DNA from 3 places in the Duganella sp. LjRoot269 genome. Region 2 is predicted to be linked to each of the others. Evidence: predicted binding sites of a transcription regulator. Region 2 holds the regulator's gene; each other region holds the start of a gene.
The links. Region 2 encodes sigma-54, which starts transcription at its own class of promoters, with help from an activator protein. Its sites were predicted from a motif close to TGGCANGNAANCTGCTTT; they were not measured.
Positions count from the first base shown of each region.

Region 1: a site for sigma-54 is predicted at 1,418-1,435, ahead of ACSQ3S_RS31075 (DUF2126 domain-containing protein). Genes of this name have one in related genera too.
Region 3: a site for sigma-54 is predicted at 1,867-1,884, ahead of adh (aldehyde dehydrogenase). Genes of this name have one in related genera too.

Region 1 covers NZ_CAXUSL020000001.1:6,948,402-6,951,651, reverse strand. The annotation lists gene ACSQ3S_RS31075 (DUF2126 domain-containing protein) at 1-1,345, opposite strand, end outside; gene ACSQ3S_RS31070 (transglutaminase-like domain-containing protein) at 1,569-2,567, opposite strand; gene ACSQ3S_RS31065 (SDR family oxidoreductase) at 2,776-3,250, shown strand, end outside.
Region 2 covers NZ_CAXUSL020000001.1:966,735-969,984, reverse strand. The annotation lists gene ACSQ3S_RS04230 (alginate lyase family protein) at 1-504, opposite strand, end outside; gene hpf (ribosome hibernation-promoting factor, HPF/YfiA family) at 593-952, opposite strand; gene ACSQ3S_RS04220 (RNA polymerase factor sigma-54) at 1,030-2,508, opposite strand; gene lptB (LPS export ABC transporter ATP-binding protein) at 2,518-3,250, opposite strand, start outside.
Region 3 covers NZ_CAXUSL020000001.1:1,267,042-1,270,291, reverse strand. The annotation lists gene ACSQ3S_RS05475 (DUF779 domain-containing protein) at 1-271, opposite strand, end outside; gene adh (aldehyde dehydrogenase) at 274-1,794, opposite strand; gene ACSQ3S_RS05465 (beta-propeller fold lactonase family protein) at 1,993-2,934, opposite strand; gene ACSQ3S_RS05460 (TonB-dependent receptor family protein) at 3,051-3,250, shown strand, end outside.

The sequences.
Region 1 (3,250 bases), 6.0 Mb from region 2:
TCGCGCTGCCGGCCGGCAGGCGCAGCGCCCGCGCCAGCGCCGCGCAAAAGCGGTCGGCCTCGTCGGGGCCGTAGCCGTCGTCGACGTTTTCGTCGGAGAACAGGGTGGCGTCCAGCCACATCGGCTGGCCGTCGACGCGCCAGTAGATGTTCAGCGCCCAGCGCGGCAGCGGTTCGCCCGGATACCATTTGCCCTGGCCGTAATGCAGCATGCCGCCCGGCGCGAAATGGTTCTTCAGACGATGCATCAGCTCGCCGGCCAGCCTGCGCTTGTCGGCGCCGTGCGCCTCGGTGTTCCACTGCGCGCCGTCCATGTCGTCGATCGATACGAAGGTCGGCTCGCCGCCCTGCGTCAGGCGCACGTCCTGCTGCTTGAGGTCGGCGTCCACCTGCTGGCCGAGCTGGTCGATCTTGCGCCAGTCGTCCTCCGAATACGGCTTGGTCACGCGCGGGTCTTCGTGGATGCGGGTGATCGTCATCTCGTGATGGAAGGTGACCTCGGCCTTGTCGGTGAAGCCGGTGACCGGCGCCGCCGACGAGGGCTGCGCGGTGCAGGCCAGCGGGATGTGGCCTTCGCTGGCCAGCATGCCCGAGGTCGGGTCGAGCCCGATCCAGCCCGCGCCCGGCACATACACCTCGGCCCAGGCGTGCAGGTCGGTGAAGTCGACGCTGGTGCCGCTGGGGCCGTCGAGCGCCTGCTGGTCGGCGCGCAGCTGGATCAGGTAGCCGGACACGAAACGCGCGGCCAGCCCCATCTCGCGCAGGATCTGCACCAGCAGCCAGCCGCTGTCGCGGCAGGAGCCCGAACGTTTTTCCAGCGTCTGCTCGGGCGTCTGCACGCCCGGCTCCATGCGCAGCAGGTAGCCGATATCGCCCTGCAGGCGCTGGTTGATGGCCACCAGGAAGTCGTTGGTGCCCATCTTTTCCTTCAGCAGGTCGGCGCGGGCGGCCTCGACCCAGGCGGTCTGCAGCGCGCCGGGCGGCTCGCTCTGCAGATACGGGCCGAGTTCGGCGCGCAGCTGTTCCGGATAGGCGAAGGGGAATTGCTCGGCGTATTTTTCAACGAAGAAGTCGAAGGGATTAATCACCGTCATGTCGGCCACCAGGTCGACGGTGAATTCCAGCCGGTCGGCCTTTTCAGGGAACACAAAGCGGCCGATGTAATTGCCGTAGGGGTCCTGCTGCCAGTTGATGAAGTGCTGCTCCGGCGCGACCGTCAGCGAATACGACAGGATGGGCGTGCGCGCATGGGGGGCCGGGCGCAAGCGGACTTCGTGGGGCGAAAGCGCAACCAGGCGGTCGTAGCTGTAGCTGGTTTTGTGGTGCAACGCGACACGGATAGCCATACGGTGAGCTTCTTTCTCTGGTGTGGAGACACGGCGGCGCGGGAGGTGCCCGGAGCGCGGATATCACAGCACTAAGCAGAAAGCATGCCATTGGCACAAGGTGGAAAGGCGGCGGGGCGGGGTTCCGGGCCGCCGCCGCACCGCGCCGGCGCACGGCGCCATCGTCGCGATGCCCCAGCCCGGTGCGCTGCGCACTGCGCCGGGGCCGGCCGAACTGGACGGACTAGACGGGCTGTCCGGGCAGCGGGACCGGCGTCTGCATCTGGCCCGGCGGCTGGGCGGCGGGCTGCGGCTGCGCTGGCGGCTGCGCCGGCGTCAGCGGCGTGACGGTGACATTGACCTGCAGCTCCTGGGCGCCGCCGCCCAGCACCACGCCGCGCATCGGCGTGACGTCGCTGAAATCGCGGCCCCAGCCGATGGTGATGTGTTCGCGCTGCACCAGGCAGCGGTTGGTCGGATCGAAATCGACCCAGCCCAGTTCCGGGCAAAATACCGACACCCAGGCGTGCGAGGCGTCGGCGCCGATCAGGCGCGGCTGGCCCTCGGGCGGATGGGTCTGCAGATAGCCGCTGACATAGCGCGCGGGCAAACCGAGGCTGCGCAGGCCGCCTATCATCAGTTGCGCGAAATCCTGGCATACGCCGCGGCGCCCGGCCAGCACCTGTTCCAGCGGCGTGGAGATATCGGTGGCGCCGCCGTCGAATTCAAAGTCGTCGAAGATGCGCTCGGTCAGTTCCATCGCGGCGTCCAGCAGCGGCCGGCCCGGCGTGAAGCTGGGCTGGGCGTAGTCGCGCAGCGCGGCCGTCCAGCGCACGTGCGGCGACTCGTACAGATAGCGGCCGGCATCGAGCATGTCGGCCTGGCGCGATTGTTTCAGCAGGTCGCGCAGGGATTCCCAGGGCAGGGAACCGCGTATGCCAGTGGAATCGGGGCGCGGCCCCAGCGCCACGGTCGATTCGGCGCGCACAAGCAGCATTTTGTGCGGCGTGGTGATCGTCAGGCGGCGGATGTTGTTGCCGAAATAATCCTGGCTGTCGGCGCTGTCGTCCGGCGCCGGATCGATCAGCAAATGATGGGTTTCAGTCTTCTGGAACGGCAGGTCGCGCGGAGTCAGGTGCAGCAGCTGTTGCGACAGCGTCACCATGTTTTGATAGCTGTACCGGGTTTCGTGCACCACGTTGTAGCGCCATTGTGGCGTGGCCGGCGCCAAGGGGGAATTCATCAAATTGTGCTCCAGATCGCCCCGAGTATCGGGGATTTGCCGACGTAATGTAGCACGCCGGGGCAAGGCAGGGGGGCTGACGGGCGTGTGTCGCGCGGGCGTGATTATTATTGAAAATTGCATACTTAAAGCAATTTTGATGGGTTTATTCATTTTTGATGGCGAGTGATACTTCTTTCACACCAACCTCTCATTGAAGGAGTACTACATGAAACAAGTTGCCATCGTTACCGGCGCCTCCCGCGGCATCGGCGCCGCCATCGCCCAACGCCTGGCCAGAGACGGCTACGCGGTCGTCGTCAACTACGCCGGCAATGCCGCCGAAGCCGACAAGGTGGTCGGCGCCATCGCCGGCGCAGGCGGCACCGCCATCGCCATCCAGGCCGACGTCGCCGACCCGGCCGCCGTGCGCGCCATGTTCGACGCGGCCATCGCGCAACTGGGCCGCGTCGATGTGCTGGTCAACAACGCCGGCATCATGCCGCCGGCGCTGCCGCACTTGGCCGACACCGACGACCAGACCTTCGACCGCCTGTTCTCGGTCAACGTCAAAGGCAGTTTCAACACGATGCGTGCAGCTGCCGCCAAGCTGCAACACGGCGGTCGCATCATCAATTTCTCCACCAGCATGATCGGCCTGGCGCTGCCCGGCTACGCGATCTACGCCGCCACCAAAGGGGCGA
Region 2 (3,250 bases):
GTAGTGGTTGTTGCGGCCGCCCTTCTTCGCATCGGAGTGCGCCATCGTGGCGTCGGCCAGCGTCTTGAGCCAGCCTTCGATGGCCTGCTGCTGCGCGGCGCCGGCGGCCGGCTTCAGGCGCGCATAGCTGAGCGCCATGCCGCCCAGCGTCCACTTGCGCACGTAGTAGGCCTGCTCGCTGGACAGCTTGCCCAGCATGGCCTTCTGCCCGGCCCAGCTGGCCAGCCAGGTCAGCGCGCAGGCGCCGTCGGCCGCGTTGGCCTTGGGGTCGAGCTGGTAGGCGGTGGCGCCCTTCGCCACCTCGGCCAGGAAGTCTTCGATCGGCTTGGTGTTGGCGATGTTGCGCGCCCGTAGCACCGGATCGATGACGGAATGGTGCGCGTCCGAGTAGTAGCTGTTGGCGTCGATGTCGATGCGGGCCGGCGGCGGGGCTTCGCACGCCAGCGCCGCGCCGGTGGCGAGCAGGCCAAGCAATGACGTGCTGGCAATCAGGTGAGATTTCATGGGAGGGCTCATCAAGTTAAACGTTTAACTATCTTACCTCAAAAAAGGGCGCCGATGCGCCCTTAGTCGAGTGGTGCCGGGGCCGTTGTTATAGGGCGGCGGCAGCGGGTTCGTAGCTATCCGGGAGATGCTTGATCGCATCGTGGCCGTGCTCTTGGACCTTGGCTTTGTATTTCATGACCTGCCGATCCAGCTTGTCGATCAGCGTATCGATGGCGGCGTACAGGTCCTGGGACAGGCTTTCCACGTAGACGGTTTTACCCGACATGCGCAGGTTGATTTCAGCCTTCTGGCGTTTCTCTTTCTCTTTAAGGTTATCTACAGTCAGAATGACAGCAATATCAATCACTTGATCAAAGTGGCGTGTGACGCGTTCGAGCTTGTTCTGCACGTATTCACGGATGGCCGAGGTCACTTCGAGATGATGTCCACTGATGGTGAGATTCATACACACTCCTAAAGATGATGTCGCTTCTTACGGTTAGTGCGTGGCCCATTACTACCGGGCGCGCAGGAACCAAGTAACTACAAAGACTTGCGGAGACTGACTGGCGGGATTTTCAACGCTTCGCGATATTTGGCAACAGTTCGTCGCGCAATCACCATGCCTTGTTCTCCCAGCATGTCCGCAATCTTACTGTCGGATAAAGGATTTTTCGGGTCTTCTGCTCCTGTCAATTGCACGATGAGTGCGCGTATCGCCGTCGAACTTGCTTCCCCTCCCGCTTCGGTGGCGACATGGCTACCAAAGAAATATTTCAACTCAAACATGCCGTGCGGGGTCAGCATGTATTTTTGAGTTGTTACCCGAGAAATAGTACTCTCGTGTAAACCCAGTGTATCAGCAATTTCGCGAAGCACAAGGGGGCGCATGGCAACCGCGCCGTGCGAGAAAAAGTTCTTTTGTCTTTCTACTATCGCCTGGGCGACGCGCAGGATGGTGTCGAAACGCTGGCGCATATTCTTGATCAGCCACTTGGCTTCCTGCAGCTGCGCGCCCATCGCGCCCTCGCCTTTTCCCTGCTTGAGCAGGTTGGCGTACATGGCGTTGACGCGCAGGCGCGGCATGACGTCGTTGTTCAGGCTGACCTGCCAGCCGGTGCGCGATTTCTTGACGATGACGTCCGGCACCACGTAGTCGGACACGTCCGACGCGAACGCCGAACCGGGGTGCGGATTGCACTGGCGGATCACGGTCTGCGCCTCGCGCAAATCCTCGTCGTCGCACAGCAGCGCTTTTTTCAGCTTGTTGAAATCGCGCTGGGCAAACCACGTCAGATGGTTTTCCACGATGGCCAGCGCCATGCGCCGCGTCACCATCGGCACGCCCGGCAAGCGCTTGATTTGCAGCGCCAGGCACTCGGAGGCGTTGCGCGCGCCCACGCCCATCGGATCAAAGCTCTGCAGCAGCGACAAGGCGGTCTGCAGTTCGTCGATGTCCAGTTCCAGCTCCTCCGGCAGGCGGGCGTGGATGTCCTCCAGCGATTCCTCCAGGTAGCCGTTTTCGTCGAGCGCGTCGATGATCAGCTCGACCAGCGCGCGGTCGCGCATTTCCAGCACCGTCACGCGCATCTGTTCCATCAGGTGCTCGCGCAGCGTGCAGTGGTTGGCTTCGAGCTGCGGGCGCGCGTCCTCGTCGTCGGGCGCCTTGCTGCGGCCGGCGTCGCTCCAGTCGACGTCGGCGTCGCTGCTGGTGCTTTCGGTGTCGGCGGCAGGGCCGTCGTAGTTGTCGGCGTCGGCGGCCGGCGCTTCCTGCGCGTTGGGCGGGCCTTCCGGCGGCGCGTCGCCGACCGGGGCCTGCTGGCTGATGGCGCCGTCCGACAGCAGCCGCAGCGAGCGGTCCAGCGGGTCGTCGAGACGCTCCAGCAGCGGGTTATCGGTCAGCAGCTGTTCGAGTTCCTGGTGCAGCTCCAGCGTGGACAACTGCAGCAGCCGGATCGACTGCTGCAGCTGAGGTGTCAGCGCGAGGTGCTGCGACGTGCGCAGTTGCAATGACTGTTTCATGGGGTAAGGCTACATCCTGAAGTGTTCACCCAGGTACACGCGACGCACCGACTCATTGGCGATGATGTCGTCTGGCCGGCCTGAAGCCAATACCGTGCCCTGGTTGATGATATACGCGCGGTCGCAGATGCCCAGCGTCTCGCGCACATTGTGATCGGTAATGAGGACGCCGATGCCGCGTTCCTTGAGGAAGCGCACGATGCGCTGGATCTCAATGACGGCGATCGGGTCGACCCCGGCGAATGGTTCGTCGAGCAGCACGAAGCGCGGATTGGTGGCCAGCGCGCGCGCGATCTCGACCCGGCGGCGTTCGCCGCCCGACAGCGACAGCGCCTGGTTTTCGCGCAACTTTTCGATCTGCAAATCGGCCAGCAGGGTATTGAGCCGTTCATCAATTGCAGCCTTGGATAAAGGCTTGCCGTCCACTTTCTGGATTTCGAGGACGGCGCGGATATTTTCTTCCACGGTCAGCTTGCGGAACACCGACGCCTCCTGCGGCAGGTAGGACAGCCCCAGCGACGCGCGGCGGTGGATCGGCAGGCTGGAGATGTCGGTGCCGCTGATGTCGATGGTGCCGGCGTCCGACGGCACCAGGCCGACGATCATGTAGAACGAGGTGGTCTTGCCGGCGCCGTTGGGGCCCAGCAGGCCGACCACTTCGCCGCACTCGACCTGCAGCGAAACGTCGTGCACGACCTGGCGCTTGCCGTAAGTCTTTTGCAGGCCTTTGACGATCAGGGTG
Region 3 (3,250 bases), 300 kb from region 2:
CGTTCCCCACGACGACGTCGATGATCAGCTGGGTGTGCTCCCAGTACTCGAACTGCTCGCGCCCCATGTAGAACGGCGTCCCGTCCAGATTGCCGAGGTAGACGTCGGTGTCGCTGACGTCGAACTCCCCCGCCGGGTAGCACATCGGCGCGCTGCCGTCGCAGCAGCCGCCGGACTGGAAGAACATCAACGGCCCATGCCGGCGGCGCAGGGCGGCGATCATGTCGAGCGCCGCCGGAGTTGCCGTGACGCGGGCGATGACGTGGTTCATGATCAGAAGAAGCCCAGCGCGTTCGGGCTGTAGCTGACCAGCAGGTTCTTGGTCTGCTGGTAGTGGTCCAGCATCATCTTGTGGTTCTCGCGCCCGATGCCCGACTGCTTGTAGCCGCCGAACGCGGCGTGGGCCGGATACAGGTGGTAGCAATTGGTCCAGACGCGGCCGGCCTGGATGGCGCGACCGACACGGAAGGCACGCGAGCCGTCGCGCGTCCACAGGCCGGCGCCCAGGCCGTACAAGGTGTCGTTGGCGATGCGCAGCGCATCCGCTTCGTCCTTGAAGGTGGTCACCGACACCACCGGTCCGAAGATCTCCTCCTGGAAGATGCGCATCGAGTTATCGCCCTTGAACACCGTCGGACGCACGTAGTAGCCGTCCTTCATGTCGCCACCCTGGACGTTGCGCCCGCCGCCCGCCAGCAGCTGTGCGCCTTCCTGCTTGCCGATGTCGATGTACGACAGGATCTTTTCCAGCTGCTCCTGCGAGGCCTGCGCGCCCAGCATGGTGCTGGCGTCCAGCGGATTGCCCTGCTTGATCGCCGCCACGCGGGCCAGCGCACGCTCGATGAATTTTTCGTAGATCGATTCCTGGATCAGCACGCGCGAGGGGCAGGTGCACACCTCGCCCTGGTTCAGCGCGAACATGGCGAAGCCTTCGAGGCATTTGTCGAAGAAGGCGTCGTCGGCGTCCATCACATCCTCGAAGAAGATGTTCGGCGATTTTCCGCCCAGTTCCAGCGTGACGGGAATCAGGTTCTGTGCGGCGTACTGCATGATCAGGCGCCCGGTTCCGGTCTCGCCGGTGAAGGCGATCTTGGCGATGCGCTTGTTGGACGCCAGCGGCTTGCCGGCCTCCAGGCCGTAGCCATTCACCACATTCAGCACGCCCGGCGGCAGCAGGTCGCCGATCACTTCCAGCAGTACCATGATCGAGGCGGGCGTCTGCTCGGCGGGCTTGAGCACCACGCAGTTACCGGCAGCCAGCGCGGGCGCCAGCTTCCACACCGCCATCAGGATGGGGAAGTTCCACGGAATGATCTGGCCGACCACGCCGAGCGGCTCGTGGAAATGGTAGGCATAGGTTTCGGCGTCGATCTGTGCCACCGAGCCTTCCTGGGCCCGGATGCAGCCGGCGAAGTAGCGGAAATGGTCGATCGCCAGCGGAATGTCGGCAGCGGTGGTTTCGCGGATAGGCTTGCCGTTGTCGATGGTTTCGGCGGTGGCGATCAGCGCCAGGTTGGCTTCCATGCGGTCGGCGATCTTGTTGAGGATGTTGGCGCGCTCGGTCTGCGAGGTCTTGCCCCAGGCGTCCTTGGCGGCGTGGGCGGCATCCAGCGCCAGCTCGACATCCTCGGCGGTGGAACGCGCCACTTCGCAGAATACCTGGCCGGTGATCGGCGTGACGTTGCCGAAGTATTCGCCCTTGACCGGCGCGACGAACTTGCCGCCGATGTAGTTGTCATAGCGTTGTTTGAATGGATTGGCAACGCCCAGTTTGCTGATGTCTGCGAGATTCATGTCGTCCTCTTTCTGCTGTGGTTATGAGGCCGCTGTAAAGCGTAGCGGCGGTGGGTACTGCGCCCTCTCCTTTTCGCAAGCACCGTGCCAGCACCGCTCATACAGGGGAATACCGTGCGGCGAGGGTGCTACGGCCTGTCGCGGCCGCGTGACAACTGTTCATCTTTGGAACAGTTGTGTGCCGATGGAGCAGCGGGATCAGCGGATCACCACACCCCAAGGCAGCTCGCCGACGGCAATGTCCGGCTGCTTGACGGCGCCGGCCGTATCGATGACGGAAACACTGTTCGAGCGGCCGTTGGCCACGTACAACCTGGCGCCGTCCGGCGTCAACGCCATGTTCCAGGGCCGCTTGCCGACGGCGACGGTGGCCACTACGGCATTGGTGGCGGTGTCGATCGCCATCACGCTGCCGTCGATACCGTTCGAGACGTAGACCAGGCGGCCGTTCGGATGCACCGCTATGCCGTTGGCGTTCCTGCCGGCGGGGATGCGCGCCACCGCCGTCAAGGTCGCCATATCGACCACATACACGGCGTTGGCCAGCTCGCAAGCCACATAGGCGCGGGCGCCGTCCGGACTGAAACCCATGCCGCGCGGGCGCATGCCGACGGCGGCGGAGCCGCTCTGGCGCCGTGCAGCGACATCGATCACGTCGACCTGCTCCGCCTCCTCGGCGCTGACCAGCAGCCAGCGTCCGTCCGGGCTGAACACGGCGTGCTCGGGATTCTTGCCCCGCACAGGAATATCGGCCAGCACCTCGCCGCTGCGGGCGTCGATCAGCGTGACGCTATTGCTTTCCTCGACCGCCACGGCGACATAGCGGCCGTCCGCCGACGCGCCCACGCCCTCCGGCGACTTGCCCAGTGCAATGCTGCGCACGACGGCGCCGCTGGCGGTGTCGATCACCAGCAGCGCGTTGCTGACGGCATCGGTCACGAACAAGCGCGTGCCCGCCGGATCGGCGGCGATACCGCGCGGCCGCCTGCCGGCGGCAATCTGGCGCAGCACTTTATCGGTGGACGTATCGATCACGCTGACGGTTCCTGATTTTTCATTCGGCACGTAGGCTAGAGGCGCGGCCCATGCCGGGCCGGCCAGCAGGAGGAGCAAAGATAGAAGGATGCGGGAGCTGTTCATGGAGTCGCCTTTCAGAAAATACCCATACCATTGCAATCGCCATGCCACGCATAAAAACCGGATGGCAGGTATATTGCTTACTGGTCCGATATAACACTGACCAAAACGGAGACAACATGAAGCAATCCCTTTTCCCCTTGAATGCGGTGGCGGCGCTGTTCGCCCTTGGCAGCGGCGCCGTGGCCGCCGAGGAAGCCGGCGTTCCGCCTGACGTGGTGGTGGTCAGCGCCACCCGCGTAGGCCACACCGTGTTCGACATGCCCGCCGCGATCGACGTGATCGACGCCGCGCGGATCCGCGACGGCCAGGCGCGCGT